DNA from 4 places in the Shewanella sp. SM87 genome. Region 4 is predicted to be linked to each of the others. Evidence: predicted binding sites of a transcription regulator. Region 4 holds the regulator's gene; each other region holds the start of a gene.
The links. Region 4 encodes sigma-54, which starts transcription at its own class of promoters, with help from an activator protein. Its sites were predicted from a motif close to GTTGGCACGNNNNTNGNNT; they were not measured.
Positions count from the first base shown of each region.

Region 1 (7,680 bases), on a different contig from region 4:
AATAACTCACTGTAAAAGTTATAAAAGAAAGGGCGCGGCCCTAAAGCCACGCCCTCCTATTCTCTGTTAAGCTATCCCGCTATTTTTGTGCTCCCTGCACCATCCATGCGTCAATCTGCGTCCTGCTTCATCCCTGCTCAATCCTTGAGGTCCTTGTACTCATGTACTTCCCTATCTCTTGGTCATCCAGTCCCAAGCTTGCTCTTTCCTGAGCGGTTCCATCATCATCCATGAAACGGGTATTGCATCCATTCAATTTCAATTGCACTCCCTGTGCCATTGCCATCCTATGCAATGAGTCTATCAATCCTTGATAGTCTCCCTTCCTTGGTATTGGCTCTCTTTCATCCTGAAAGGCCTATATCCCTATCTTTCCTTAAGTCACATTCCTTAGTCACTGTTCGATCATCCTGATCGCCAACATCCTGTTGCCCGCAATTCCTTCTACAAGATGAATTCTACGCCAACCAACGAAAGTACTCATTGTGGATTATTTAAAATGTTAACAAAAATGGTGAGCCCAACTGATAACAAACAGGTTAACCTACTGATATAAATTAAAATAATAACTAACCCAGAGACATAACCACCCTTTAGAATTACAAATTACTTACATACTTGTGAGAGACCTCTTACACGGAGGATGGCAATTCAAATCAAAAGTAAGCAAGTGCTAGATGTTCTCCCCTGAAGGACTTATGCATAAACCGCTATCGCTCAAAATTCGACAAGCATTCGGCGAATGACCAGAACACAGAGAGTAAATCATTGGCAATAAGAGAAGTAAGACTGGTAAACATGTTTTACGGCAAGATGTCTTTAAGCAGCGTTAAGATAAAGTCTGTGTGAATAGCGTTATAGCTTGGCAAAGCCAGATTAATGCTGAAAATGAACCAAAGAAAAGGGCGCAACTAAAGTGCGCCCCATTTATCCTTTGTAAGCCGTCCTGCTCGATTTGTGCTCCCTGCACCATCCATGCGTCTGCTTGCGTCCTGCGTCGTCCCTGTAATCCCTTTTCGTCCCTGTGTATCAAACTTACGTGAGATAACACTCAGTCCCTTGACCTGTAAATCCTTTTTACAGAGCCTGTCACTTCCTATGACTTATTCCTATTGCATCCTGCAAAATTTATTTTCCATAGATTAGTACAAGCTGTTCACCCTTATACTTTATCCTTATCTCGACACATCCTGTTTCGAGTTCATGCTTAATCCTTAAGCGTGTCCTGTATTCTTCCTGAAATTCATCATCCTGACGATACAACTCACTGTCCCTAATCATCCTTGAAAAGCAATCCTGCTTTTCCAGCAATCCTGCTTTTCCTTAGCCTATCCGAGGCGAATGACAGTTTTCCTACCGTCAGCGATTTCAACCTTGAAATCTTAATTCGTTGCTTCTTGCGTCCCTTTGGCCTGTTTTGCTTTCCTTGCTATCCATTTGCTTTGGCCATGAGTGAATTCTACGTTAACCCTAACGTTTTTGTTCGGCTCAAAGAACGGACTACAAGATTAATTACGGACCAACCAAAGAAAAACAAATACAACCCAATGATTCTATTTAAAATTAAACATTGCAGGACAAAAAACAATCAAAAAGAAAACATTATGTCCTACAACGTTTGTAAGCGATCTCTCACACTGGCATGGGCATCTCACTCGGGCAATTTTTTTAATGTTTAAAAAAGCGGCGGATCATCTGAGCAAACATCACCCAATCTGCCATCAAACTGTAAAAAGGATACTGAAATGTCGCGGGTCGATTCTTCTCAAATACGAAGTGTCCCACCCATGCAAAACCATAACCAACAATAGGAATAAACCAGCATAGCCACCAGGCTTGTGAAACCAAGGCAATGCCAATCAGCAGCAGAACTAAACAACTGCCAACAAAGTGTAATTGCCGACAAGTCGGGTGCTGGTGTTGGGATAAATAGAAAGGATAAAAATCGGCGAAACGTTTATAAGAGTTAGTCATCTTGTTGAACCGAATAGAATAAAAGCTGGCCATGGATACTGCCGATACTCAGCTCGCCTATGGATACAAAGTCATGCTGAGTAAACAGTTGCAAGTGGTTCTCCTGAGCGATAAACACACCAATGCCATCCAAATCAGGCTGCTCATCACACCAACTCACCACAGCTTGCACTAACTTATGTCCAAGTCCTTTGTGCTGTTCATTTGGTGCAAGAGCAATAAACTGCAAAATACCGCAGTGCTTACTGGGTAAAAGTTCAATAATACTGGACTCTTTGTTCATTAGTGCTTGAGTCGATTGCCAACCTGTACCTAACAACATCTTTAAGCGCCAATGCCAATAACGCCCTTCCCCTAAAGGCACTTCTTGAGTAACTACACAGGCTAACCCAAAGAGTCTTTCATGGTCGAATAAACCTATGAGGGCTTGTTTTTGTTGCCATAACGTATTGAGTTCTTCCCTGATTGCGGCGCGCAATTTTTGCTCATAAGCGGCTTTGTCTGAGGTAAAGAGTGAATCGACAAAAAAAGGATCATCATGGTAAGCGTTATAGAGAATAGAAGCGGCAATGCGTAAGTCTTCCGCGGTCAAATAGACTGCGCGGCAGTCCTCCAGAATTTCATTGTCCATCGTTAGCATTCCTTGACTTAGCTCACACTTTTTTATGCGTAACTGTTAATCTACCAAGGAAACTAAAAAGTGCAAATTTTAATCATAGATTGCATTTTTCAATCAGGCGCTTACTCTAAACGAAGGCACTATACTGAAAAGGAAATAATGATGGATACAACTCCGGTAGACTTAAGCCACTTGTTTGAGCAACTCGGTTTAGACAGTAGCGACGAGGCCATAGCGCAGTTTATTGCAACCCATGATATCGACCATCACATCCATTTAAGCCAAGCGCCCTTTTGGACCCCTGCCCAAAAGAGCTTTATCATTGAAGGTTTAGAAGCCGATGCCCTCTGGACTGAGCCCATTGAGCAATTAGACACTCAGCTACGTAAACGATAAGACTCGTTGGTTCAGATTTTACCGTAAGCCGTTTCGCCCCAACCCACTAAGGCATTGTTGCTCAGCACGATAGGCGTGCATTCATCCTTAGTGGTTTTTCCATCGCCATTATTACGCTGGGTACGATAAAACAACACTAAGACTTCTTTATTGGCTTCACCTTGTTGAGCACTTTGTTGAATATAGGCTTCACTAAAATCAGCGGTGCCCATTAAGATCATCACTTGGTCTTTAGGCATACCTAAGCTCAGTTTGGTTAAGTTAGTGCGATTTTTATCCTGCACTTTCTCCCAAGATTCGCTGCTATCCCAGCCCGATTCTCCATCACCGACATTGACCACGCAGCCGCTAAGACCTAAGCTTGCGAGCCCTAAAAAAGTGATGGCGATAAGTTTGTTATTCAATTTATGGTTCATCATATGACATCCTGTGTAATTATTATTGAAGCTTAAAAAATGGTATTTCGGCTGGACAATAAGCAAAATAAATGCCACAAGACAACACACTGTTTTTAAATGAAAAAATTAATTATTATTTTAAAATTGGTTTAAACAATTCAACAAATTAAGGAATTTTGCTAATTATGAGTCCCCTTGACCAAGTATTAGCGGCCGCACGTTCGCTCGAAGCCTGCGGTAAAGTACCGAGCCTTGCCTTAATTAAAACCCGTTTAGGTAGTAGCCTACCTTTACCTATATTGATCCAAGGCTTACAGCAATTTAAATCTATGCCTAAGGCAGATCGCGAGCGTTTAGCTGAGTTGCAAACTATCAGCCCTACAACTGACGTTCCCGCAACTAACGATACCTTAACCCTTGCTGTGCTCGCCGAGCGCATGCAGATGCAACAGGCGTATTTTGAACGTCATGCTGAGCAGCAAAAAACAGAAATAATGCAATTAAAAAACGAACTGCTTGAACTTAAACAACGCATCAACTTATTAGAAATCCAAGGAAAAACAGCTTAATGTTTGTCACTGAACTGCGCTTCGAATGCTTCGCCGACACCACGATATCTGCCGCCGAGAAGGCCATTAATCAGCTCCTTGAAGCCTATCGAGCTAATGGCCAAATCTTAGGACGAGAATTTGCGGTCGCCTTTAATGACGGTGAGTTTAGAGTGCGTTTATTGATGCCAGAGAAAAGCAGTTTAGCGCACAAATATCACAGCCCTTGGGTCAAAAAAGCCTTAGTAGAATTAACCGACGCTAAACTACTCGCGCCGCGGGAAAAGTTTATTGGTCAGGATATCAATTCTGAAGTAAGTAATACCGAAACACCCAGCTGGCAACTGCTATACACCAGTTTTGTGCATATGTGCTCGCCCCTACGCAGCGGCGACAATTTATTGCCCATTCCCCTGTACCGTATACCCGCAACCTTTAATGGCGATCATAAACGTATTATCCGTTGGCAGAGCGAATGGCAAGCCTGCGACGAGCTGCAAATGGCGGCGGCCACTAAGGCAGAATTTGCCGCGCTAGAGGAATTATCGAGTCCTGACAGTGATTTATTTCGCAGAGGTTGGGATTTGCGCGGTCGTATCGAATATCTCACTCAGATCCCGACCTATTACTACTTATATCGCGTTGGCGGCCAAGATTTGGCCTCAGAAAAAACACGACCTTGCCCATGTTGTGGCAGTCATGATTGGAAACTCGATGAACCTTTATTGGATATGTTCCATTTTCGCTGCGAGCCTTGCCGCATAGTGTCGAATCTGTCTTGGGATCATCAATAACATCTGTTTATCCCCTTGCAAAACTCAACCTAAAATAAGCCACGCTTAGGTTGAGTTAATACCTAGGTTAATAATAAAAATGTCGCTCACAGAAGTTAACGTTTACCGAAAAGGTTTTGCCACATACGTTTAAAACTGGCGAAAATACCAGGATGTTCTAATGCGGGCATAGGTAGTTCTTCATGTTTAACGGGTGGTGCTATCCGTGGCGATAATGCTTCAATAAACGCAGTCAAACTCGAGGACAATTGCTCAGATTGCACTTCACCAGGGATTTCAATCCATACGCTACCATCACTGTTATTGATGGTGAGCATTTTATCTCCCTCATCTAACAGACCGATAAACCAAGTCGGTGACTGCTTCAGTTTTTTCTTCATCATCAGATGACCAATCAAGTTTTGTTGCAGGCAGTTAAAATCGTCATCATTCCAGACTTGCAGTAACTCCCCTGTGCCCCACTTAGAGTCAAATAATACTGGGGCGGAGAAATAATGACCGTAAAAATCATTGATCTCTGGCCATAAAGTTAACTCCAGTGCATGCTCTACATTGGCGAAACAGCCTTCAACTTTGCGTTTCACTGGCTGCCAAGAAACAGCCTGTTCAAGATCCGGTTGAAATTCGCCCTGAATACACACAGAAGGCTCACCCTGTGGGTAATAACGCGGTAGTTCACCTAAACTCGTTAAGTAAGCTTGATGATAGTTTTGCAAAAATTTATCGAGTGCGGGCAGACAAGACACTTAAGCACAATCCAATTTCAGGTATAATGTGCGCCTATTTTGACATGGAAACAGTATTGATGACACAGAATCACGATCCCTATAGTGATGCGCAAGCGCTTGTTGGCCTGACTTTAGGTAAAGCCACCGACTACCAAGCCGAGTATGATGCGTCGCTGCTGCAAGGGGTTCCACGCTCACTAAACCGTAATGCTATTGCACTCACTGGGACGTTACCGTTTCATGGTGCCGATATCTGGACGGGTTATGAGCTGTCTTGGTTAAATGCCAAAGGTAAGCCTATGGTGGCCATAGCTGAATTTCATTTAAGCTATGAAAGCCTGAATCTGATTGAGTCGAAATCGTTCAAACTGTATCTCAATAGCTTTAATCAAACCAAGTTTGATAGCCTAGATTCACTGCAAAAAACCTTAGTGCAAGACTTAAGTCAGTGTGCTCAAGGTGATGTTAGCGTTAAGATTATCGAGCCAAAAAGCTTTGGTATTCAGCGTATTATTGAGTTACCAGGCACTTGTATTGACGATCTCGATATTGAAGTCAGCGATTATAGTTTTAATCCTGATTACTTAGTTAACAGTACAGACGATAAGCAAACGGTCGCGGAAACGCTTAATTCAAACCTGCTGAAATCCAACTGTTTGATCACTTCGCAACCCGATTGGGGCAGCGTGATGATCCGTTATCAAGGCCCTAAAATCGATCGCGAGAAACTGCTGCGCTATTTGATTTCTTTCCGCCAACATAACGAATTCCACGAGCAATGTGTCGAGCGAATTTTCGTCGATTTAAAACGTTTTTGCCATTGCACTAAATTGACAGTTTACGCCCGCTACACGCGTCGCGGTGGTTTAGATATCAACCCTTATCGCAGTGACTTCGAGCAACCTGGTGAAAGCCACAGACTCGCAAGACAGTAATGACCTTCTTAGGCTATTAGATTAACAATCTGAGATAGAAAATAAGGTTTAAAAACTGCAACAAAGCTCTGAATCGCTAGCCCTAGCTGCTCGCTAGATTCAGAGCTTTTTTATTCACAGTGTTTGCACTCGCATTGAGCAATAAACGCCGTAACCATTGATGGCTCGGGTTTTGGGTATATTTACTGCTCCACACCATATACAAATCAATTGGCCGAGTTTTCAGGGGCATAGATAAAATCTGTAAGCCGAACATCTCAGCGTACTGACTGGCGTACCGCAAAGGCGCTATGCCTATCGCCTCACTTTTGCCAACAGTTGCAAACATACTCAATAAAGATGATTGCTCACTGTACATTTTGCGCCTTGGTAACACGCCTTCGGTAAACAAATCCCCTGCAGTCAAATTAAAACGCCGCATATTTAAAAAGACGTGTTTCTCCTCAAAATACTGCCCATGGGTGATAGCACCTTGAATACGAGGATGCTGCCGACTGGCGATACAAACTAAATTTTCGGTAAAGAGCAATTTGCTCGAGAGCAAACTTTGCTGCGCGGGCTTAATGTCTATGGCAACGGCTACCCGCTCAAGCAAAATATCGCGATATAGCTCATCCTCCTGCGGCGGCGACTCGCGGAAAATCACTTCAATATCAGCAGTCTGTAACAAAGCCTGCACGCCTGATTGCAGCGCTTCGATAACCGACTCATTAGCATATACATAAAAGCGCCGCTGGCTCGTGTTGGGATCAAAATGCTCAAACCCCAGTAATACGGTTTCAATATCCGCCATGGGCTGCTCAAATTTACGGTACATCTCCCTTGCCACCGATGTAGGCTCAATTCCCCGTCCAACCCGATTAAACAGCGACTCCCCGACCCAAGCCCTAAACCGGCTTATCGCATTACTCACGGAAGACTGAGTTAAATCTAACTCCTGTGCCGCTTGGGTGAATGAACGAGTACGGTAAACCACCATAAACACGCGTAATAAATTTAAATCTAATGGCTTTCGTGTCGGCATAAGGGAGTGCACTCATTCACTATATGAATATTACAACCCAAGCTAACTCGAGTTATCTAAATACACAAGCTGGCTATACTCAAACCATCAACGACACTATCCCACTTTTCGGTAGGTAAAATAATGCAAAAATCTTTGATGACAATGAGTATTATCGCAAGCTTCTCTTTAAGCGCCGTGGCCGCTGAACACGAGCATGAACATATCAGCCTGCACTATCAGGGAAAGCCTGCCACCGAGCAAACCATTGCGGTAAATAAAACC
Region 1 is NZ_JAKKSC010000003.1:121,575-129,254, reverse strand. It holds gene L5M11_RS03510 (DUF962 domain-containing protein) at 1,669-1,974, opposite strand; gene L5M11_RS03505 (GNAT family N-acetyltransferase) at 1,967-2,605, opposite strand; gene L5M11_RS03500 (DUF2789 domain-containing protein) at 2,756-2,989, shown strand; gene L5M11_RS03495 (DUF3192 domain-containing protein) at 3,001-3,408, opposite strand; gene L5M11_RS03490 (hypothetical protein) at 3,573-3,956, shown strand; gene L5M11_RS03485 (Zn-ribbon-containing protein) at 3,956-4,729, shown strand; gene syd (SecY-interacting protein) at 4,825-5,475, opposite strand; gene queF (NADPH-dependent 7-cyano-7-deazaguanine reductase QueF) at 5,535-6,392, shown strand; gene L5M11_RS03470 (LysR family transcriptional regulator) at 6,475-7,416, opposite strand; gene L5M11_RS03465 (alkyl/aryl-sulfatase) at 7,540-7,680, shown strand, end outside.
Region 1: a site for sigma-54 is predicted at 3,466-3,484, ahead of L5M11_RS03495 (DUF3192 domain-containing protein). Genes of this name have one in related genera too.

Region 2 (7,680 bases), on a different contig from region 4:
ATGTTACAAGCGCGTTTATTTGCCTATGCCGATGCGCAGCGTTACCGCATTGGTACTAACTACAACCAATTGCCAGTGAACTGCCCGCATGCCGCTAAGGCAAATCACCATCAACGTGCAGGTGCGATGGCGGGCACACAATGCCCTTACCATGGCAGTCAAACGAGTGGCGACGCTTCGGCAAACTATGGCCCGAACAGCACTGCTGATGCCTTGGTTGAGCCAGTAAACTTTAGCGAACCACCATTGCGTTTAGAAGGTGAAGCGGCGCGTTATAGCCGTTATAACCAAGACGATTACACCCAAGCGGGTAATTTGTATCGCATCTTCTCTGAAGCGGAGAAAGCGCGCCTAGTGGCAACAATTTCGGGTTCATTAAGTCAAGCGAGTTTAGATGTGCAGCAACGTATGGTGGCGCATTTTACTCAAGCCGATGCGGATTACGGACAACGTATTAAACTGGCATTAGGTCTTTAAACTGTTGCTGTTGCGAATGTTTGAATAATAGTAGAAACGATAAAACTGAGTAGGAAGCCTCTACTCAGTTTTTATTATCAGCGACAACAATATTAACATTCTCGTTAATGTGCTCTTAGGCTGCAATGAGTGCTGCGTTAGGGCTATTTAGTTGCTTTAACAATCCAAATGCTTGCTGCATTTTATCCTCGGTTACGATAAATCCTATAAATGTTTCATCCACGTCGAATGCTTTAATACAGCTTCCTTGAGCATCAATATCGACTTGCCAGCGATGGACGCCATTCACTGTTATACCGCTGAGCTGCATAGGTAACAGTGGCGTTTTCACTTTAATTAGCATGGCGGGAAAATTCACTGCTGTCGGTTGGTTCAGTAATGTGTTCGCTAGCGCATTGGCGCTCAGTAACGCAGGTTGCAAATAGGCCCTATTTTGGCCGTTGATTTGGGCGCAATCACCTAGCGCATAAATATGGGCATCGTTGGTTTGTAAGCATTCGTTAACGACGATACCTTTATTGACCTCTAGCCCCGCATGCTGGGCAAGTTGACTGTTAGGGAGAAGTCCCGCTGCACAGATAACCGCATCACAAATAAACCGCTGGTCATTATCTAGGCACACAGAGATACTGCCATCTTGGTGTTGCAGTTGGCTGACTCGGGTTTGCAATTGCACTGTGACGTTATACTGCTTTAGTACAGCGGTCAGTTTGTGGCTTAACATTTCGGGTAGCATATTCGGCATTAAGCTCGCTTGTGGATCGACCAAAAACACTTGCTTACCTGCAGTTGCTAAGTCCATTGCCAGTTCAACTCCGACCAAACCAGCACCGATAACCAGTACTCTCCTCGCGCCATGGATGTCTGCTTCGCAGGCCTGATACTCCATTAAGCTGTTAACTGTGTGGATGATATCGACGCCATCCCCCTCTATAGGTGGAATAAAGGGTCGTGCACCCGTGGCAAGCACTAATTTTTTGTACGCAATTTCGCGTCCTTGATGGCAACAGACTACCTGACGAACTTTATCTATTTTTATGACTTCACAGTGATTTATTACATCAATTTGTTGCTCATGTGCAAATTCAGTCGCGGTCAATTTTATGAGGTCTGACGCCATTTTTTTAAGGCTAAACACATGGCTTAAATCTGGTTTATGGTATTCGTCACCAGAGTCGGCTGTGATAACTGTAATCGGTTGTTCGCGGTTTAAACGTCGCAGTGTTTTGACTAGCTGATATGCCGCGAATCCACTGCCGATAATGACGATAGGTTTAGACATTAGTCACCTCATTTTTTATGATAGCGAAAACGCTTTTACCTAGGCCACATTCGGGACAGAGGAAGTCTTCGGCCACTTGAGTCCAAGGTGTGCCAGCAATGACATCTTGATTAGGCTCTCCTTTTTCAGGGTCGTAAACCCATTGGCAAACGGTGCAAATCATTGATTGTGTATCATTTAATTCGCACGCTTTTGTTGCAATCGGTGCCGTCACAGGGACGTTATTAGTAGCAGTATTTTCAGCTATTTGACTGGCTGTGGTGGCTTGGTTAGGTTTTGACATGACTTGATTAATGATAGAGCGACTATTAGCACTATCGAGGGGACGCAATGCCCATTCTCGCGCGATTCGCTGGCCGTGCTGACGGCATTCTTGCATCGCATCTCGATCGGGACGCCATTTGACTTTTAATCCCACTGAGGTTTCAAAACCAGCATCCATCAAACGAGTGTGAATTCTATCGACTGCGCCGCCATTCCAGCCATAACTACCAAAAGCTGCCGCCTTTTTATTGCGAAAACGCAGGCCCGTAATTTCTTCAAGCATGGCGGCAATTTTAGGCATCATCACATTATTCATGGTGGATGAGCCGACTAAAATACCTTTTGACCTAAATGCCTGTGCAAGGATTTCGTTTTTATCATGACGTGCGACGTTATACACTTTTACCGCTACATTGGGGTCAACATCATGGATACCTTGAGCAATACCGTCGGCCATCATGCGAGTATTATTGGACATAGAGTCGTAGAAAATCGTGATGCGGTCTTCTTGATAAGCGTCGGCCCAAGCTAAATATTGGTGAATAATTTGGGCTGGATTATCACGCCACACAATGCCATGTGAAGTTGCGATCATATCTACAGGTAAATTAAAGCTTAATACTTCGTGAATTTTAGCCGTCACTAGGCTGCTAAAGGGCGTTAAAATGTTTGAGTAGTACCGTAGGCATTGTTCCATTAATTCATTTTGATCAACCTCATCATTGAATAAATGTTCGTCGCAATAGTGTTGGCCAAAGGCATCGTTACTGAATAAAACCGCATCTTCGGTGAGGTATGTCATCATGCTATCTGGCCAATGCAACATAGGTGCTTCGATAAATATCAGTTGCTTACCATTGCCTATCGCTAAACTATCCCCTGTTTTTACGGTAATGAAATTCCATTCTGGGTGGTGGTGATGTCCTACAATGGAGTCGACCGCATTTTCACTGCAGTAAATTGGAGTGTTAGGAATTTTGGCCATTAATGCAGTCAGGGCGCCTGAGTGGTCTTCCTCTGCATGGTTCATCACAATATAGTCTATGTCGGTTAGATTAATTTCAGCTTCAAGATTTTGTAAGAATTGCTGGCTAAACCGATGATCAACTGTATCAATTAACACGGTTTTTTCTTCACGGATAAGGTAGCTATTGTAGCTTGTGCCTTTAGTTATCTTGTACTCAGTACCATGAAAATCTTGCACTTCCCAATCGCGTTGGCCCACCCAGTGGATATTGTTTTTTACATGAATAGTCATAAATACACCTGTGATAATTAATAATGAATGCGCTACGTAAATCTTGCTTATTTAGTTAAATCTCTTATTGCACTCACTATGCCAACATTATAAGGTGTTGATTTTTATTGGTATTAACGTATTTCAACATTTGAAATTACTTGCTGGTGTCATAATGACAATTTGATATTTGTCAAATTGACATTACACTGTTGTCAATATGACTTTATTTGACTGTGGATGTGCTATGAGTGCCCATGCTGATTTAACTCAGTTAGCCTTAGATTTAACTGTCGGCGTGTCGACGCAAGACAGATTTGAGCGTTTGTTGGCAGTGGTCAGGCGGCGTGTCAATTGTGATGCTGCGGCATTATTGGCATTTCGGGAGCAGCAATTTGTCCCCTTGGCGATAGATGGGCTCTTTGCCGAAGTGTTAGGGCGGCGCTTTCAAATTAGTGAACATCCGAGATTAGAGGCTATCGCCCGTGCTGGCGATGTGGTTCGTTTCCCGGCCGACAGTGAACTTCCCGATCCGTATGATGGTTTAATTCCACATCATAGTGCGAACTTACATGTACATGCTTGCATTGGTTTACCACTAATCGCGAACGATCGCTTAATTGGGGCGCTCACCATTGATGGTTTCAACCCTCATCAGTTTGATGGTTTTAGTGATAGCGAGTTGCGTGTGATCAGTGCACTGGCCGCAGCCAGTCTTAATACTGCGTTATTGATGCAACAGCTAGAATCCCAAGTTGTTGAAGTTTCCAATGGCACTGAGGTGCTCAATCGTCCTGCTAGTCAGCAGGAGATCATAGGGCAATCCACACAGATCCAATCGCTAAAGCAGCAGATAAGTGCCGTGGCAGGCACGGATTTATCGGTATTAATTACCGGCGAAACTGGCGTGGGTAAGGAGTTAGTGGCCGCGGCGATACATAATCAATCGACCAGAGCCGATAAATCACTTATCTATTTGAACTGCGCTGCATTGCCGGAGTCCGTCGCCGAAAGCGAGTTATTTGGACATGTAAAAGGGGCATTTACGGGGGCAATCAGTCATAGGCAAGGCAAGTTTGAACTCGCTGACAAGGGGACCTTGTTTTTAGATGAAATCGGGGAGCTTCCCTTGGGGCTGCAAGCTAAGTTATTGAGGGTTTTACAATACGGTGAATTACAGCGAGTGGGCAGTGATAAGAGCCTAAAAGTGAATACTCGGATTATTGCCGCCACTAATCGAATTTTGCACCAAGAGGCAACGGAAGGGCGCTTTCGTTTCGATCTTTACCATAGGTTGAGCGTGTTTCCTATCCACGTAGCACCATTAAGAGAGCGTGGGCAAGATATTGTCATGCTGACAGGTTTTTTTCTTGAACGTTGTAAAGCGAAGTTAGGACTCACCCATATCAATATCACACCCGCAGCGCAGCAGTTATTAGAGCAATACACATGGCCGGGTAATGTGCGTGAGCTAGAGCATGCGATACACAGGGCTGCGGTGTTGGCGAAAGCCGAGCTAAAAACGACTTACATCAGCTTAAGTAATAAACATTTTCAGCTCGATTCTTTGATGAATCAAGCACACAGAACAGTCGACGAAGATAGGCCATCAGATGCCGCAACGCCAGCCAGTGAATTAGCATTTAGGTCTGAGTCGGCCTGTCGTGAGGGACAATCGCAAGATAATTCCAGTGTTATGCTGGGGCTTAAGGCTGCGACTGAGAGATATCAGCGTCAACTTATTCGCCAAGTTTTAGCCGCGAATCAACAAAATTGGGCTGCGTGTGCAAGAATATTGCAAATCGATACAGGTAATTTGCACCGACTTGCAAAACGGTTAGGTTTAAAAGAATAAAATATTGCGTGAAGAAATTTTATTCTGCAGCAAAACCACAGCCTCGATTCTTAGAAGAACAGTGTTGCTACGCCTAAGAGTGCGAACAATACGGCGCAGCCACGGTGTATCCACAACATAGGTAATTTTTCGGCGCTGAAGTGGCCTGCGATCACTACGGGTACGTTAGCAAGCAGCATGCCTAAGGTTGTGCCTGCAACCACCATAGTTAATGAATCGTATTTTGCGGCTAATACCACAGTTGCGATTTGTGTTTTATCCCCCATTTCGGCGATAAAAAACAGGATAAAGGTGGCGAGAAAGGGGCCCATTTTATAGAAACGGCTCTCTTCTGCATCGACTTTATCGGGGATTAACACCCAAAGAGCGATTGCAAAGAAGGACGCGGCCACTAAATAACGTGCAAGATCTGGGCTTACCCAGTTAATGGCCCATTGGCCAATCCAAGCTGCGGCAAAATGGTTAAATAATGTCGACAGCAAAATACCTAAAATAATGGCGGTTTTATTTTTAAATCTTGCGGCGAGGATTAGTGCAAGTAATTGAGTTTTATCACCAATTTCGGCGATAGCAACCGTAAAGGTTGAGGCAAGTAGGGCTTCCAAGTGTGATCCTTTAGGGGTGGTTATGACATAAGCACAATAAACCGTCCACCCCTAGGTGCGGTCATTGTGCTCAGGTCTTGCTGGGCAAATCTATGATTTGCTGTGAACACCATGGCATGTTGCCAAGTATGTTGATGTTCACCCTAGATGACGATGGCTCGAAATCCAGTTAGCTACTCCCCCGAAGCGAGGTGGGCATTATACCTAGGTAAGATTTAGTTTCAAGCACGAGTTTATAACAGTAGGTGCTGATAAATGTTTGACGGGTGTCAGAAAAATACCGATTCACATTCTGTAACTTAATGAATATAAATGAATTATTTTTTGACAACGTTGTCTTTTGTTGCTAATTTAGCCAAGTCATTTCTACTTGGTTACATACTGTTAACTCGTAGTGACTCAATGATAACGACTGTATTTGGCAAACTAATTGAAAAGTTAGGACGCAAAGCTTCCGGTCTAAGGTTGTAAATGGATTTTTTAGTGAACTAAGATAGCGGAGTTGCCGCAGAATTCGATTTCTGTGAAAGATAAACGACTGCTGTTTAATGCTGTTGTTTGCCCAAATACCACTTTTATATCTAAGCCTATCATTATGTTTAGGATGATAGGCAATCAATGGAGTGCATTAAAGTGGCAAATCCTACTGTTTTTTCCCCTATTTCTAAATTGAGTTTATTGGCCGCGGCAGTAATGGCGACGAATGCGTTTGTGAGTATCTCTGCGCAGGCGCACGGTTATGTTGTGGCACCTGAATCGCGTTCATATGCCTGTAAAACAGGTAAAAATGCCAATTGTGGTGCGGTGCAATGGGAGCCACAAAGTGTTGAGGGGCCATCGGGTTTTCCTGAATCAGGTCCTGCTGATGGCAAACTGGCGAGTGCTGGCAATGGTGCTTTTTCACCTTTGGATGAACAAAGCCCGAGCCGTTGGGCAAAGACGGATATTAAAGCGGGCTGGAATAAATTCAGTTGGCAGTTCACAGCAAATCATGTCACCCGTAATTGGCGTTACTATTTAACTCGCCAAGATTGGAACCCAAACCAAGCTTTGAGCCGAGCGAGCTTTGACTTAGCCCCCTTTTGCGTAGTTGATGGTGGCATGGAACAGCCGCCTAAGTTAGTGACCCATGACTGTTACGTGCCAGAAGGTCGCAGTGGTTATCAAGTGATCTTGGCCGTGTGGGAAGTGGGAGATACGACGAATAGTTTCTACAATGCTATCGATGTGAACTTGGGCTCGGGTCCTATTGTGCCGAGTGAATGGCAAGATGTGGGGGATATCAATCCGTCACTCGATCTAAAAGCAGGCGATAAAGTGATGACCCGGGTGTTTGACGCCAATGGTGAGCAAACGGCTAAGCAAACAGTCATTACCATTAGTGATGCGACTCAAGGTGATAAACAAAATTGGCCTTTCCTATTAGCAAGCGCGATTAATGCCCAGCAGGCCCAGTTAAAAGCGGGACAAAAAAATGCATCGGGTGTGATTGAGCCTGTGTATGGCAAAAACGACATTTTTACAGCGAAAAACTCAGGTATTGAGCGTGTCGAAGTAGGATTTGATTTAGCTCCTGCTCCGGGCAACAGCTTAGAGGTCACTTCACTTGCCGACGATTATCAAATTATCGACGGTGCGGCGAAGGTCAGCTTTGATGTGACCAGTAACGCCGAGATGCTAGTGTCAGCGTATTTGTTTAGCCATGATGGCACCGCGGCAGGTTTTGTGAGCCAAACTGTTAACAATACCAGTGCGAGCTTAGTGTTAGACGTCGTTGAGCCTAAAGCTGGGCATTATCATTTGCAGGTAAAAGCTGAGCCTAAACAAGGTGATGTTATTCAGCAGAACTTTGATCTCTTCTTAAAGGATCAAGCTCCTGCACCAGAAGCTGATTTTGTATTCCCAGCAGGCGTGAAAGGTTACGTTGCAGGTACTACAGTGTTACAGCCTAAAAATGGCA
Region 2 is NZ_JAKKSC010000010.1:24,197-31,876, forward strand. It holds gene katB (catalase KatB) at 1-477, shown strand, start outside; gene norW (NADH:flavorubredoxin reductase NorW) at 593-1,759, opposite strand; gene norV (anaerobic nitric oxide reductase flavorubredoxin) at 1,752-3,281, opposite strand; gene norR (nitric oxide reductase transcriptional regulator NorR) at 3,508-5,115, shown strand; gene L5M11_RS09990 (TMEM165/GDT1 family protein) at 5,166-5,720, opposite strand; cyclic di-GMP riboswitch class I at 6,131-6,230, shown strand; gene gbpA (N-acetylglucosamine-binding protein GbpA) at 6,354-7,680, shown strand, end outside.
Region 2: a site for sigma-54 is predicted at 3,349-3,367, ahead of norV (anaerobic nitric oxide reductase flavorubredoxin). Genes of this name have one in related genera too.

Region 3 (7,680 bases), on a different contig from region 4:
AAATGCTTTAGCGAATCATCAGCGCGAATTGCTTTTAACAGATCGATTCCTTGCATACCAGGCATATTCCAATCTGTAACAACAAAATCAAAATCCCCCTTTTGCAACATCGGCAGGGCTGTTGAGCCATCGTCTGCTTCTTGGGTGTTATTAAACCCCAAGTCTCGCAACAAGTTCTTGATGATACGCCTCATTGTCGAAAAATCGTCAACAATGAGAATCTTCATATTCTTGTCCAAGGTTTCCTCCGGTGAGCTGACATTCTATGCTCGATTAATAATTATACTTATGTCCAGTGCTTGAGTTTAGCTTTCAATCGCAACATTGCCTGACTTAATATCTGGCTAACCCGCGATTCACTGACTTCAAGAATGGCGCCAATCTCTTTTAAATTCAATGCTTCATCGTAGTACAGGGATAACACTAATGCATCTCTTTCAGGCAATAATTTAATTGCATCAACCAGAGCAGAATGAAATTGGTTCTCAGCTAATGCTTCAAATGAATCATCATCGGACCGATCACTCACTGTAAGTATATCCTGAGATACGCCTAAATCTTCTATCCCTATGATTTTTCCGACAGAAACATCGTTAAGAATATGATGGTACTCATCGAGCGTCATATCAAGTTTTTCTGCAATTTCTGTGTCGCGTGCATCACGGCCCAGTTCTTGCTCTAACTCATCAATAGCGTGTGCAACCTTACGATTGTTACGATGAACGGAACGAGGGACCCAGTCGCCACGACGAATTTCATCTAACATGGCTCCACGTATGCGTATGCCGGCGAAGGTTTCAAATTTCGCCCCCTTGCCACCATCAAACTTGGATGATGCTTCTAGTAACCCCATCATCCCAGCTTGGAGTAAATCATCTAACTGCACAGATGCAGGTAGTCTGGCGAGTAAATGATGCGCAATTCTTTTAACCAACGGAGCATACTGTTCAACGATCGACGATTTATTGTCTAAACAAGTATACGCAGCGGCTTTATTCACTCGTTTTTTCCTCTTGAAAATCTGGTCGTTGTACTAAACGCTCAACGAAAAACTCCAAATGCCCACCAGGTTGCTGCGGCACAGGCCAGCTCAAAATTTTATTTGCCAATCCTTGATACGCAATCGCCGCTGGTGATTTAGGATAAGCTTCAATCACCAATTTTTGTTTACGAACTGATTTACGTAAGTTTTCGTCAAATGGAATCGTGGCGACTAATTCAAGTGCAACATCTAAAAATCTGTCGGTCACTTTACTGAGTTTAGCAAATAATTCCATACCTTCGCGTAAACTACGCACCATATTGGCAACTATTTTAAAACGGAACACGCCATGCTCACGGCTGAGAATTTTAATCAGGGCGTAGGCATCGGTAATCGAAGTGGGTTCATCACAAACAACGACTAGCACATCCTGCGAAGCACGTGAGAAACTGAGCACCATATCTGAGATCCCAGCCGCTGTATCTACGACTAGAATATCAAACTGAGTCCGCATCTCACTAAATGCACGGATTAATCCAGCATGTTGCGCCGGGCTTAATTCCACCATCCCCTGTGTTCCTGAGGTGGCTGGTACTATGCCTATCCCCTTTGGACCACGAACGATAATATCGTCAAGCTCTGCATCACCAGAGAGAACATGAGAGAGGTTACGCTCGGCACGAATACCCAGCATGACGTCGACGTTTGCTAAGCCAAGGTCAGCGTCAAGTACCAAGACACGCTTGCCTTTTTCGGCTAATGCCACAGCAGTATTAATAGAAACGCTGGTTTTACCCACGCCTCCTTTGCCACCAGTGACCGCGATTACTTTCACTTTTTCGTTATAGGGTTGATTCATCATACGTAAACCACTTGCTTGATCCAGGGTCATAAATCTACTCAAATGCACAGGCCATATTATCTGACCACGCTGTGTCTTGTAATGATTGTTGTTCTGTACTATCTAACGCTGCGAGTGCCTGCTGGGCTAAATCTAGGGTATCCGCAACTTTCATATCTTCAGGAACTCTTTGTCCATCAGTAATATAACTTAATGGTAATCCGTTTTGGATCAACACACTTAATGCCCCTGCTAACGACACAGATTCATCGAGTTTTGTGAGAACGACACCAGATAGGGGAATGCGTTTAAAATGATTGACTGCATCTTGCAGCACACGGCGCTGCCCTGTCGCAGACAGTACCAGATAACTGCGGATAGGTATCCTGCTATTTGCAGTTAAATTATCAAGTTGCTGGTAAAGGCGCATATCTCGCTGTCCCATGCCAGCCGTATCTATCAATACTAGCTTGCGATTCCTAAACTGATAGAGAATTTGCTCTAATTCATTTAGATCATGAGCTTGCTTTACTGGGCAGCCCATTATTTTGCCATAAGTTGCTAATTGCTCATAGGCTCCGATGCGATAATGATCTGTGGTAATTAAAGCAACATGTTCAGCACCATGATGTGCCGCAAAACGGGCAGCAAGTTTAGCTAATGACGTTGTTTTACCAACGCCAGTAGGACCAACTAATGCAACCACCCCGCCCTGCTTAACAATGTCATCGCCCTGATTATCAAGCATATTAGCGAGACTTTGTGGTAATGCTCTGACTAATTCAGCCGGCGTATAATGCTGGCTCAGCGCGGCTAATTTATTCGCAACCGCAGGGGAGAATTCAGCCTCAAGCAATTTGGCTTCGAGCATAGCACCGACGGGATCGATGCGTTTTTTATGTTCCGTCATCAAGGAGGATACTTGATGTGTCAGTAAATTACGCAATGATGCTAATTCATCACGCATAGCCTCAATATCAGCACTTTGTTTCTGTGATGTTTGTGGCTTTTTATCAAACGAGGAAGGCGCTTCACGACGTTCTGGTTTCACAGCAGTAGGGGCTTGTAAGCCCTTAGCCCATGCAGGTAACTCGGCATCAACTTGCTGATGTGACATTTGTTGATTCAAACGGCTTTGCTGCTTCTCAAGTAAGGCTTGTAATGAATCTGCTGGTGCGGCTGGCTTAGCGCGAGTTTCTACACGAACTGGCTGCTTAGCACCTAGGGACACGAGATCGTCGCTAACGTCCATAAAGGTCGGTGCTGGCGCAGTGGCTGCAGTTTTCGCTTTAGGTTCGTCATAGTCAACGGCAGCGACAATTTCGATGCCACCGTTCACTTTTTTATTTGACATAATGACGGCATCTGAGCCGAGTGTTTCTTTCACTTGGGCCAGTGCGGCGCGCATGTCTTTGGCAAAAAATCGTTTAATCTTCACTTATGCGTCCTCTACTGGCCGACTGCAGATACGATACGTATTTGCTTCTCATCAGGTATTTCTTGATATGAAATGACTCTGAGATTAGGAATAGTATGTTTAACAAAGCGTGACAGCGTCGCGCGTAACATACCTGACGTCAACAATATGGCGGGTTGTCCGACCATTTCTTGCTTCTGAGCCGCATCGGCAAGGGACTGCTGCATGCGTTCTGCAAGACCGGGTTCAATATTAGGACCATCACCACCGGTTGCTTGCATTGACTGATGCAACATCTGTTCCAACTCTGGCGCCAAAGTAATGACGGGGATTTCGAGCTCTGGGCCTGAGATTTCCTGAACTATCATACGTTTCAAAGCGATACGTACAGCGGCAGTCAAGACTTCAGTATCATTGCTCTTAGTGCCATATTCTAACAAAGTTTGCACTATAGTACGCAAGTCTCTAACTGAAACCCCTTCATTTAATAGGTTCTGCATCACTTTTACGACATGTCCTAGTGGCATGATATCTGGAATAAAGCCATCAACCAGCTTAGGTGAGTGCTTCGCAAGCATATCCATCAGTTGTTGCACTTCTTCGTAGCCTAACAACTTAGCGGCATTATTTGTGAGTAATTGACTAATATGAGTTGCAACAACAGTGGCGGCATCGACGACGGTATAACCTAATGTTTGTGCGTGCTCACGTAACTCAGGAGCGATCCATACCGCTTCTAGGCCAAAAGCGGGATCGCGCGTTTCGATACCATCGAGTTTGCCATAGACTTGACCAGGGTTGATCGCCAATTCGCAATCATGACGAATATCTGCCTCTCCGACGACGACGCCCATTAATGAAATGCGATAAGCATTAGGCGATAAATCTAAGTTATCGCGAATATGCACCGCGGGCACTAAGAAGCCTAGTTCTTGGGATAACTTTTTACGTACGCCTTTGATACGGCTCAGTAACTCGCCACCTTGGCCCTTGTCTACCAGAGGGATCAAACGATATCCAACCTCAAGACCAATAGTATCAACATGATGTACATCGTCCCAACCTAGCTCTTTAGGCTCTTTATCTTGTCTTTCTATTGGGCCCGATTTCACTTGTTCTAGCGCTTTAAGACGTTTGTTTTCATTTCGTTTATAAACAAAATAAGCTGCACCAGCAGTCATAAAGGCAAAGCTTAAAAACGCCATGTGTGGCATACCAGGAACAATACCCATGACAAACAGGACTCCGGCGGCGATACCCAATGACTTATGACTGTCAAACATCTGACTCATCATCATTTGGCCCATATCACCCGACTCATTTTGACGAGTCACCATCAAGGCCGCGGCGATTGACAATAATAGACCAGGGATCTGCGCCACTAAACCATCACCGATAGTCAGTAAGGTATAAATTTCAACCGCTTCAGAGAAACTTAAGCCATGCTGCACAATCCCTATGATGAAACCACCTACGATATTGATCACTAAGATCATGATACCGGCAATTGCATCCCCTTTAACGAATTTGGACGCACCGTCCATCGCACCATAGAAATCGGCTTCACGGGTCACTTCAGCACGGCGTAATCTCGCTTGGTCTTGGTTTAAGGTTCCGGCATTTAAATCGGCATCGATTGCCATTTGCTTACCAGGCATAGCATCCAAGGTAAAACGGGCGCTAACTTCTGCGATACGACCTGCACCTTTAGTCACTACCGCAAAGTTGATGATAATCAAAATGATAAAGACCACTAAACCAACGGCATAGTTACCACCGATAACCACAGAACCGAAGGCTTCAATCACCTTACCCGCGGCATCACCGCCATTATGACCCTCAAGTAAAACCACACGAGTAGAGGCAACGTTGAGCGCAAGACGTAATAACGTCGCCACCAGTAACACAGTTGGGAAGGCAGCAAAATCTAAGGGTCTATCGGTATAAATAGCCACCAGCAATACGATGAGAGCTAACGCAATGTTGAATGAAAAGAGTATGTCTAATAGAAATGGAGGGATAGGTAAAACAATCATGGCCAATGCAGCAAGCACAACCACCGGCGTGCCAATGCCTTTAAAAGTGCTGAGCCTAATTTGTTTTACTTGACCAAGAGTCGCTTTAACATCCATTCGCTATAACCTAAACTTTGACGTGTAATAGCATAAAGCAAAAAACGCGCCAACAAGATTAAAGCCATTAATGAAGGAAAGATATGTACTGTGACTGATTGATATACATAAAATTAGCTATAAAAAACAAATGAACTCGACATCATCAGCTTTACCAATGACTACCATCTGAGACTAGTGGTTCAATATTTCAATTCATCTGGTATAGGTTGATTAAGTGGGACAGGAATAGGTTTACGGCCGCGTCCTTTTTGATATTGGCGCAGCTGGAATACATAAGCCAAAATCTGTGCGACAGCAGTAAACAAACCTTCAGGGATCTGCTGGTCTAACTTAGTCGTATGGTAAATCGCCCTTGCAAGTGGTGGGGCCGAGACAATCGCAATATTGTGCGCGCGGGCAATCTCACGTATTTTAAAGGCCACATCATCAACACCTTTCGCTATCACAAAGGGAGCCGCAGAGCGCTGCACATCGTATTTAATCGCAACGGCAAAATGCTCAGGGTTAACGACAATCACATCGGCATTTGGCACTTCAGCCATCATACGCCTTTGTGCTAGTTCACGTTGCATCTGCCGTATATGCCCTTTCACCTCAGGTTTGCCCTCAGTGTCTTTATATTCATCTTTTACTTCTTGTTTGGTCATCTTAAGTTGCTTGTTGTGATTCCAAATTTGGAACGGCACATCGATGACGACAATAAACAAAATCGAGGAACATAACAGGATAAACATCCAAACCAACAAATCTAATGCATGGTAAACATTACCTGGAAGATGGTCGCTAGACAGCAACATGATGTCATTGAAATAGAAGCTTAATAAAAAATAAGCAGAAAACGCTACTACCGAAAATTTTGCAATGCCTTTGGTGAGTTCAACCAGAGCCTGTACGCCAAACATGCGTTTAAAACCAGCAAGGGGACTCATTTTACTGGCTTTTGGCATCATAGCTTGGGTCGAAAAATTGATCCCTCCAAGAGAGACATTACCGATAAACGCAACAACCACAATCAGTAGCATAATTTTAGCCATGGGCCAGGCTATTTCACTCGCAACAACGCCCCACACTTTGAACATTTCATTAGTATCAAAAATTTGCGCCCTATCCATGGTAAATACAATTTCAAACACCCGAGTTAGGCTAATGGCCAAGCTTGGGCCTAGCATATAAAACCCACATGCTGCCGAAATTAATACCGCTGCAGTTCCAAGTTCTTTCGAACGTGCAATCTGTCCTTTTGTTCGCGCCTGTTCTAGACGCCTCCCCGTGGGTTCCTCTGTACGTTCGCCACTTGATTCTTCAGCCATGGGCTTCTCCTAATCCCATCATATCAAGCCATCAGCGTTACATTGGAGCGCTAACATATCGCAAAGCAGCACTTGAGCCGTCGACCATACTTCATCGAAGTGTGCCATTACCGGTGTTAGGGTTAACCACAGAATAAACAGTCCACCAATCATAGTGATCGGAAAACCAATAGAGAAAATATTCAATTGCGGCGCGGCGCGGGTCATGACCCCGAAGGACAAGTTGACTAATAACAAGGCGATAATCGCAGATATCGACATAGTGAGTGCCGCACCAAACATATACGACCCCCAATCAGCCAGCGATCGATAACTTGTCAGTGTTAAGCCTTGATTAGAAATTGGCAAAGTTTCAAAGCTTGCCACTAGCATACGGATCATCAAAAGATGGCCGTCCACAGCTAAGAAAATCAATGTCGCCAATAAAAGGAAAAAGTTACCGATAACGGGTGTTTGTTGGCCAGAACCAGGGTCAACCATAGAGGCAAAGCCTAAACTGGTCTGCATACCAATGATCTGTCCGGTGAGCACAAAGACTTGCATCACCATTTGGGTCACAAATCCCATGGCAACACCGATAATAATTTGCTGCGCCGTGATGAACACTGCGCTTAACGAAAATAAATCCACATTTTGAGTTGGAGGAAGAACGGGTGCTATCGCAAAGGTAATTGCCATCGCCAATAATAAGCGAACTCGTGTTGGTGTCGTTGCCGCCCCAAATACTACCATGACCATCAACATGCTCGCGACGCGAAACAATGGCCAAATATAAGCGGCAATGGTTTGCATTAAGGTATCGAGCAGCAGCTCCATCGCGTTAGCCTATCACTTGAGGAATGCGATTCACCATCTCGATGAAAAAGTCCATCAGGGTTTCAACTAACCAATGTCCCATAAACATTAGGCCAAAAAGTGTCACTAACAAACGCGGAAGGAAACTTAAGGTCTGCTCGTTAATAGAAGTCGCCGCTTGAAACACAGCAACGATCAAC
Region 3 is NZ_JAKKSC010000001.1:171,168-178,847, forward strand. It holds gene cheY (chemotaxis response regulator CheY) at 1-239, opposite strand, end outside; gene L5M11_RS00790 (RNA polymerase sigma factor FliA) at 287-1,000, opposite strand; gene L5M11_RS00795 (MinD/ParA family protein) at 993-1,874, opposite strand; gene flhF (flagellar biosynthesis protein FlhF) at 1,879-3,261, opposite strand; gene flhA (flagellar biosynthesis protein FlhA) at 3,273-5,372, opposite strand; gene flhB (flagellar biosynthesis protein FlhB) at 5,555-6,685, opposite strand; gene fliR (flagellar biosynthetic protein FliR) at 6,704-7,501, opposite strand; gene fliQ (flagellar biosynthesis protein FliQ) at 7,506-7,680, opposite strand, start outside.
Region 3: a site for sigma-54 is predicted at 5,408-5,426, ahead of flhA (flagellar biosynthesis protein FlhA). Genes of this name have one in related genera too.

Region 4 (7,680 bases):
GTTATGGTTTTCAACCTCCGGCAAAATAGCCTTCTTTAGTTTTCCAGTGGGATAAAAAACGGCACCTTTGGAGTGCCGTTCTGTGGTTAGCTTAAACTGTTAAAGCGTTAGTTCATCAAGTAGAGCGTCGCTAACCCGAGGAAGGCGAACAGGCCAACCACGTCAGTGACTGTGGTGAGCACCATACCGCCAGCGAGGGCAGGATCGATTTTAAGTCGTTTTAAAATCAATGGAATACTCGCACCTGCAAGCCCAGCTACTGTCATATTGATCAGCATAGCGCTACCAATTAATCCCGCCAGTGCCATATCATCCTTCCATAGCCACACGGCGACAAAGACTAAAATAGACCACATCAAGCCATTGAGAAAACCAATAGATAGCTCTTTACCGATAAGCCAGCGGGCGTTGCTTTGGCCGATATGGCCTAAAGCAATACCGCGGATCACGAGCGCTAAGGTCTGATTACCGGCAACACCGCCCATGCTAGGGACAATCGTCATTAGGATGGCGATAGTGGCAAATTGTTCAATAGTGCCTTCAAACATATTGCTGACCGACGAGGCGAGCAGGGCGGCGAATAAGTTTATAGTGAGCCAGAGCGAGCGACGTAGGGTACTTTTTAGCACAGGACCAAAGGTATCTTCATCTCCGTCCATCCCCGCCATACCCATCATGGAATGTTCAGCATCTTCGCGGATAACATCGACTACGTCATCGATTGTGATACGCCCGAGCAGCTTACCATCACTGTCGACGACAGGTGCCGATACCCAGTCATTGCGTTCGAATTTCTGCGCGACTTCGCTGTCGGACATGCTCACAGGAATACTTTGAATATTGGGATCCATGATATTGCGAATTGTGGTGCTTGGCGCGCAAGTCAGCAGATCTGCCAGCCTAACACCGCCAAGGACTTTGTCCTGTTTGTCGACCACATATAAGGTATCTGTGGTATCGGGTAGGTTGCCCCTTTGCCGAAGATAGCGCAGCACCACATCGATATTCACATCGGGTCTTAAGGTGACTGTATCTGTGTTCATCAAGCTGCCGGCGGTCTCATCTGGATAAGATAGGGCTTGTTCTACCCTCAGGCGATTTTGTTCCGTCATCGACTGCAGCACTTGTTTGTAAACTGCGTCGGGTAGACTTCGCAGAATATAGGCGAGATCGTCGGTGTCCATGCTTGCTGTCGCTTTCGCGACTCGCTCAGGGCTCATGCTGCGGATAAGTGGGTCTTTGAGTTCTTCACTCAACTCATCGAGTATGTCGCCTATTTGTTCCTGATCGATGAGCTGCCACAATACTTGTCTGGCACTTGGCGGTGATGATTCTAAGATCAGCGCGATATCTGAGGCGGCCATTTTTTGCAGCATATTACGCACGTGTACGAACATGCCGCTGCTAAGCGCTTGGTTTAACTGGTCAAGACTATGTCCGGTGTGATCGTTTTCTGCATTATCTACGGGCATTTGTCCTCCATTGTGCGGCAAATTGGTTTGAGATCTTAGTGTTGGGCTAGGATTTAGCGGTGACTAAGCGTCAGTCGATGACATAGATTAAGACGGCTAAGGTAAGGTTAAGGCCAGCGCCAGCGCAATGACCGCTAGTGTAATCGCCAGTGGCTTGTATCGTCGAGCGACAAATGTTTTGCCATGTGTGAATGGCAAGTTTTTTAAACTAGACATGAAGTGAAACTAACGATGAAGTGCTTAGTGTGAAGTGAAACTAACAGGCTTCGTCAAACTTAGCGTCGATTAAGGCACAAATGGCATCGAGAGCCGGCTCTGCATCTGGGCCTTCGGCGATCAGCTTAATGGTTTTACCCATACCAGTTTCAAGCATCAGTAAGCCAAGTACACTGGCGGCCGATGCTTGTTTATCGCCTTGGATTAAGGTGATGGTCGCATCAAACTCGGAAGCCAGTACCACCAACTTAGTGGCGGCACGGGCATGTAAACCGAGCTTATTACAGATAGTTATCTGACGTTCAAGCTTTGGCATTATTGAGCTCTCGATGACGGGCATAAACTTTATGTTTACCGTTACTAAAGCGTTTTGCCAATTGCTCTGCGACGTAAACCGATCTGTGCTGTCCACCTGTGCAGCCAATGGCCACAGTTAAATAACTGCGATTGTTACGCTCGAGGTGCGGCAGCCAAGTCTCCAGTAAATTTTCGATTTGCCAGATGAACTTATTGACCAGTGGTTGGCGATTTAAGAACTCAGCTACGGGTTCATCTAAACCAGTCAATGGTCGCAGTGCCAACTCCCAGTGGGGATTGGGCAGGAAGCGCACATCGAACATAAAGTCGGCTTCGGTGGGCATTCCGTGCTTAAAGCCAAAGGACTCGAAGTTGATCACGAGTTCTTTATCGACACTACCAAGGAGAATTTGTCTGACTTGGTCGCTTAAATCATAGATATTCAAATTCGACGTATCTATGTAGTGATCGACCAGTTTTGACATAGGCTCGAGCAGTTTTCCCTCCAGCTTTATCGCTTCTTGCAAAGAGACTCGGCTCTTCGACAAAGGATGCAAACGGCGGGTTTCGCTGTAACGCTTGAGCAGAATTTTATCGCTGGAGTTAAGGAAGAAGCTCGTTAACTCAGTATCTGGAGGTAGGCTAGCGAGTTGTTTCACTAAGACCTTATCCTGCTCAGGCATGTTACGCACGTCGACACTGATGGCGACGAGATCGTTACTGCCTTTGAGTTGCTCAAGCAAACTGCCAATCAATGGCAAGGGAAGGTTATCGACACAATAATAGCCGAGATCTTCGAGTACCCTAAGGGCGACAGATTTGCCTGAGCCTGAGCGGCCCGACACTATGACCAGTTTCATCCAGTGATTACCTGATAGAGTTCCGTTTCATCATGCGTCTTGCGTAATTGCTTTAATATTTGCTTGTCGCTCAGCTTTTCGGCCATGCAAGACAAGGTACTTAAGTGCTGCTGACATTGGTCTGCAGGCACCAGTAGTGCAAATAAAATATCAACAGGTTGCTTATCGATAGCATCAAATGCTATCGGCTCTTCACACTTAATTAGTATGGCAATGGGCTGATCTATATCGGCTAGTCGACCATGTGGAATGGCGATGCCGTTACCTATACCTGTGCTCCCCATCTTTTCGCGCGCCACTAGGCTTTCGAATATCTCTTGAGATGAGAGGGTCGGGTACTGGGCAGCGACTAAGTCGCTGATGAGTTCCAGTACCTTTTTCTTGCTGCCCGGAGTGGCGCAGGTAGTGCACTCCGGCCGCAGTATGGTACAAAGTTCCATTATTAGTGTTTTGTTAACTTCTCTTTGTGTTTAATAACCTGACGGTCAAGCTTGTCAATCAGGGCGTCTATAGCGGCATACATGTCAGCATGCTCTGAAGTAGCAAAAACTTCACCACCTATGAGGTTTATTCTCGCTTCAGCAATTTGTTGCATTTTCTCAACATTGAGCACAACGTGCACATTATTGATCTGTTCGAAATGGCGTTCAAGTTTTGAAAACTTTTCTTCTACATATGCACGTAACGATTCGGTAATTTCGACATGGTGTCCACTTAGGTTTATTTGCATAGAAACGTCCTCCGATATCCACTGTAGGTTATAAACTTTTACGCTGATTAGAAGGTGGAATAAGCATAGCCTCTCGGTACTTCGCAATGGTTCTGCGGGCTACGTTGATCCCTTGTTCTGCCAGAAGTTGTGCCATCTTGCTATCGCTTAATGGTTTTTTCTGGTTTTCCGCTGCCACCAGTTTCTTTATAAAGGCTCTGATTGCTGTGGATGAGCACTCACCACCATCGTCAGTACCGACGTGGCTAGAGAAGAAGTATTTTAGTTCAAAAAGTCCCTTAGGGGTATGCATGTATTTTTGAGTTGTGACCCGTGAGATGGTGGACTCATGCATTTCTACCGCTTCGGCAATATCGTTAAGCACCATAGGCTTCATGGCTTCTTCACCGTACTCAAAGAAACCTTGCTGATATTGCACTATGCAATTAGCAACTTTAAGCAAAGTGTCGTTACGGCTTTCTAGACTCTTAATAAACCATTTAGCCTCTTGCAGATGGCCGCGAATAAATTGGCTATCGGCTTGGTTTTTTGTGCTGCGTGCCATAGAAGCATAATGTTGATTTACATTGATTTTGGGCATGCAGTCAGGATTAAGCTCAACGACCCAGCGGCCATTTTTCTTCGACACAGACACATCTGGGATAACGTATTCGTCATTATTGGGCGTGATCAACAAACCTGGGCGAGGATTGAGGGTTTGGATGAGTGCTATACCATCCCTTAATTCATCTTCTTTTAATTTAGTCTTACGCATCAATAACCTAAAATCACGGGCGGCGATCAGATCTAAATGATCTTTGATCAGCATGCGGGCGTTTTCTAGGTTGGGAGTATCAGCGGCGAAATGCGACAGTTGGATCAGCAGGCATTCACTTAAATCGCGTGCAGCAACGCCTATGGGATCAAAATGCTGAATGCGCTTGAGTACGGCTTCGACTTCGTCAAGCTCAACTTCAGGATTACCCATGGCTTCGAGAATTTCTTCAGTGCTTTGGGTGAGATAGCCCTGATCGTCGATGGCATCAATAATGGCGGTGGCAATGGCTAAATCGGTTTCAGAAAACGGCGTGAGGTTTTTTTGCCATTCTAAGTGTTCGTACAAACCTTCACTGGTCTCGCCTTGGAAGGGCATATCGTCTTCACGACTGCCGCCGGGGCCTGAGTTTGGGGAGGCGGTAAACACTTCATCCCATGTGGTGTCCATGGGGAGCTCATCGGGCATGGATTCTTTGGTTAGCGACTCTGCCGTGTCTATGGTGGAGCTGTCTTTTTCTGGTGGCAGAGTGCTAGATTCACTGAAATCCGTATCGGATAGCGTTTGGTTTACAGGGGTTTTAGTGGCGTCGAATTGATCCTCTTCCAGCTCGAGAAGGGGATTAGAATCTAATGCTTGCTGGATCTCTTGCTGCAGTTCTAATGACGACAGTTGCAACAGACGTATAGCCTGTTGTAGTTGTGGCGTCATGGTTAACTGTTGACCCAGTTTGAGCTGGAGTGACGCTTTCATGTTACCGCTGATCCCTACGTTATTATTGTTGGATGAGGTCGCTTATTATCATTTTGAGTGAAGCCCAATGGCGGTGTAAATTGCCTCCATTGGCTTCGCTCGATTAACTATAGCCTGAATTGTTCACCTAAGTACACAGCCCTAACTTGCTGATTGTCTAAGATCTCTGCTGGAGTTCCTTCGGCAATCAGGTTTCCGTGACTCACAATATAAGCATGTTCACATACATCTAATGTCTCGCGGACATTATGGTCTGTGATCAGTACGCCAAGGCCGCGACTTTTGAGTTGTTCGATAATCTTCTTGATGTCGATAACCGAAATAGGATCGACGCCGGCAAACGGTTCATCGAGCAAAATGAACTTAGGATTAGCGGCTAAAGCCCGCGCAATTTCGACGCGACGACGTTCGCCACCCGACAATGACATGCCTTGGCTGTCACGGATGTGGGTGATATGAAACTCTTCGAGCAGATGTTCTAGTTCTTCTTCTCGTTCTTCGTTTTTAAGTTCTTTACGAGTTTGCAGTACGGCCATGATGTTGTCATGAACAGTTAGCTTACGAAAGATACTGGCTTCTTGCGGTAAGTAACCTATGCCTTTGCGGGCACGTAGATGCATAGGATCTGCGGTTAAATCATCATCGTCGATAAAGATATGTCCCTTATCGCTCTTCACTAGCCCGACAACCATGTAAAAGGTCGTGGTTTTACCTGCACCGTTTGGACCGAGTAGGCCAACGACTTGACCGGTTTTTACCGTCAGACTGACGTCTTTAACCACTTGGCGACTCTTGTAACTTTTCGCCAGATTTTGTGCTCTTAAGGTGATTTGGGTCATTTAGAGTCCTGCTTTTTTACAGGTTTATCCGCCGGAGCGTCTGATTTAGCATCATCTTGATAGTTTTCAGGCTGAATAATAGTGATCACGCGATCGTCACCACTGCCAGTACTTTCGGCCATCAATTTCTGTTGAATCATGTTATAGCGGATTAAATTGCCTGTAACTTGGCTACCTGCTTGATCTAATGACGCCATACCTTTCAGTGTTAAGGTGCGGCTTGCCATATCGTAACGAATTTCTTTCGCGCTGGCCGATGCAGGACGGCCATCGTCTAATATTTGGCTATACGTAGCAGGGTTGCCTGTGGCGACCAAAGTTTTGCTATTTTCACCTTCAGCGGAAAATGCACGCAGTTCATTTGCTTGGATTTTTATTGAGCCTTGGGTAACTTCCACCGGACCAAAGAAGATGATCTGGTTGTTTTTGATATCCGCAGTTTGGCTCACAGCTTTAATTGTGACTTCTTGCTTTAAGTCGCCGACTTTCGCAAAAGCACTCATGCTCATAATTAGCATTAGGCTGGCAAGTAATACGTTATTTTGCTTCATATGTTCCTACTACCTGACTGGTCAATTGCACTTCTTGCGCGTTGAGGTCGGCATAAAGGCCTTGGCCTTGAATATTAAAATCTTTCCCTGTGACGTAAATGGTACGGTCAGAGGTCATTATCATAGTGTTGAGATCGAGTTCCAGATAACTGGTGGACAAGGTCTGAATCGGTTCTTCTGGGCTAATGGCATCGATAATAACATTATTTTCTAATACAACCTTGCCAGTTTCCTTGTTTAGCTTGCCCTGATCTGCCCTGAGTTGCCATTGTGCTTTACCTTGGTCTGGATAAACAAGATAAACAGGTTGAGTAAAGAAAGTTTGATTCGTTGAATCATAATGTTCCATGTGTTTCGCCGTCACACGGCTATTCACTAGTCCTTGCTCATTGAACTCAACACTGCGCAGATCTTCAACGATGAAATCTGGGGTATTTTGATCTTTTACTCTGTTATCGGAATCACCGCTGTGTTTGTTCTGGACCTGCCAGTAAAGCGCTAGTGCGGTTCCAAAAAAAGCGATAATCGCGAGTGTCACACGACTCATATACTCATTCCATGGGCCGAAGTGAATTTATTTTGACTTAGGAGTAACAGATCTGTGAGTTCACGCAGTGCACCGTGGCCACCATTGAGCGTAGTCACAAAATGGGCGTGTTGGCGTACATAGGGGTGGCCGTCAGCAACACTGACCGCTAAACCGACGACATTCATCACGGGGAGATCGACAATATCATCACCGATATAAGCCACTTCTTCTGGGGTGACACCATAAAGTGCGAGCAATGCTTCATAGGGCTCGAACTTATTGTCTACGCCTTGGTAAATATGGGTAACACCAAGGGCTGTCATACGGTTTTCAACGATTTTGGATTGACGTCCTGTGATCACGGCGAGGTTGAAACCGCTGGTGAGGAGTGAGCGCACGCCATAACCATCGCGGGTATGGAAGGCTTTGAGCTCTTCGCCGCTATTACTCAAGTAAATACGGCCGTCGGAAAACACCCCATCGACGTCACAGATTAACAGTTTAATCTTTTGTGCGCGTTGCCACACATCATCACTGATTGGGCCGTAAAATCCTTGCTGTGGCATTAAATGACTCCTGCTTTAACCATGTCTAGCATGTTAAGAGCGCCGATAGGATGGCGGTCTTTATCAATAACAATTAATCCGTTGATGTTTTTTGAGTCCATCACTTGCAGCGC
Region 4 is NZ_JAKKSC010000006.1:121,826-129,505, reverse strand. It holds gene L5M11_RS06920 (molybdate ABC transporter substrate-binding protein) at 1-29, shown strand, start outside; gene mgtE (magnesium transporter) at 108-1,472, opposite strand; gene L5M11_RS06910 (HPr family phosphocarrier protein) at 1,729-2,004, opposite strand; gene rapZ (RNase adapter RapZ) at 1,991-2,845, opposite strand; gene ptsN (PTS IIA-like nitrogen regulatory protein PtsN) at 2,842-3,285, opposite strand; gene hpf (ribosome hibernation promoting factor) at 3,288-3,575, opposite strand; gene L5M11_RS06890 (RNA polymerase factor sigma-54) at 3,604-5,082, opposite strand; gene lptB (LPS export ABC transporter ATP-binding protein) at 5,190-5,921, opposite strand; gene lptA (lipopolysaccharide transport periplasmic protein LptA) at 5,918-6,472, opposite strand; gene lptC (LPS export ABC transporter periplasmic protein LptC) at 6,459-7,019, opposite strand; gene kdsC (3-deoxy-manno-octulosonate-8-phosphatase KdsC) at 7,016-7,567, opposite strand; gene L5M11_RS06865 (KpsF/GutQ family sugar-phosphate isomerase) at 7,567-7,680, opposite strand, start outside.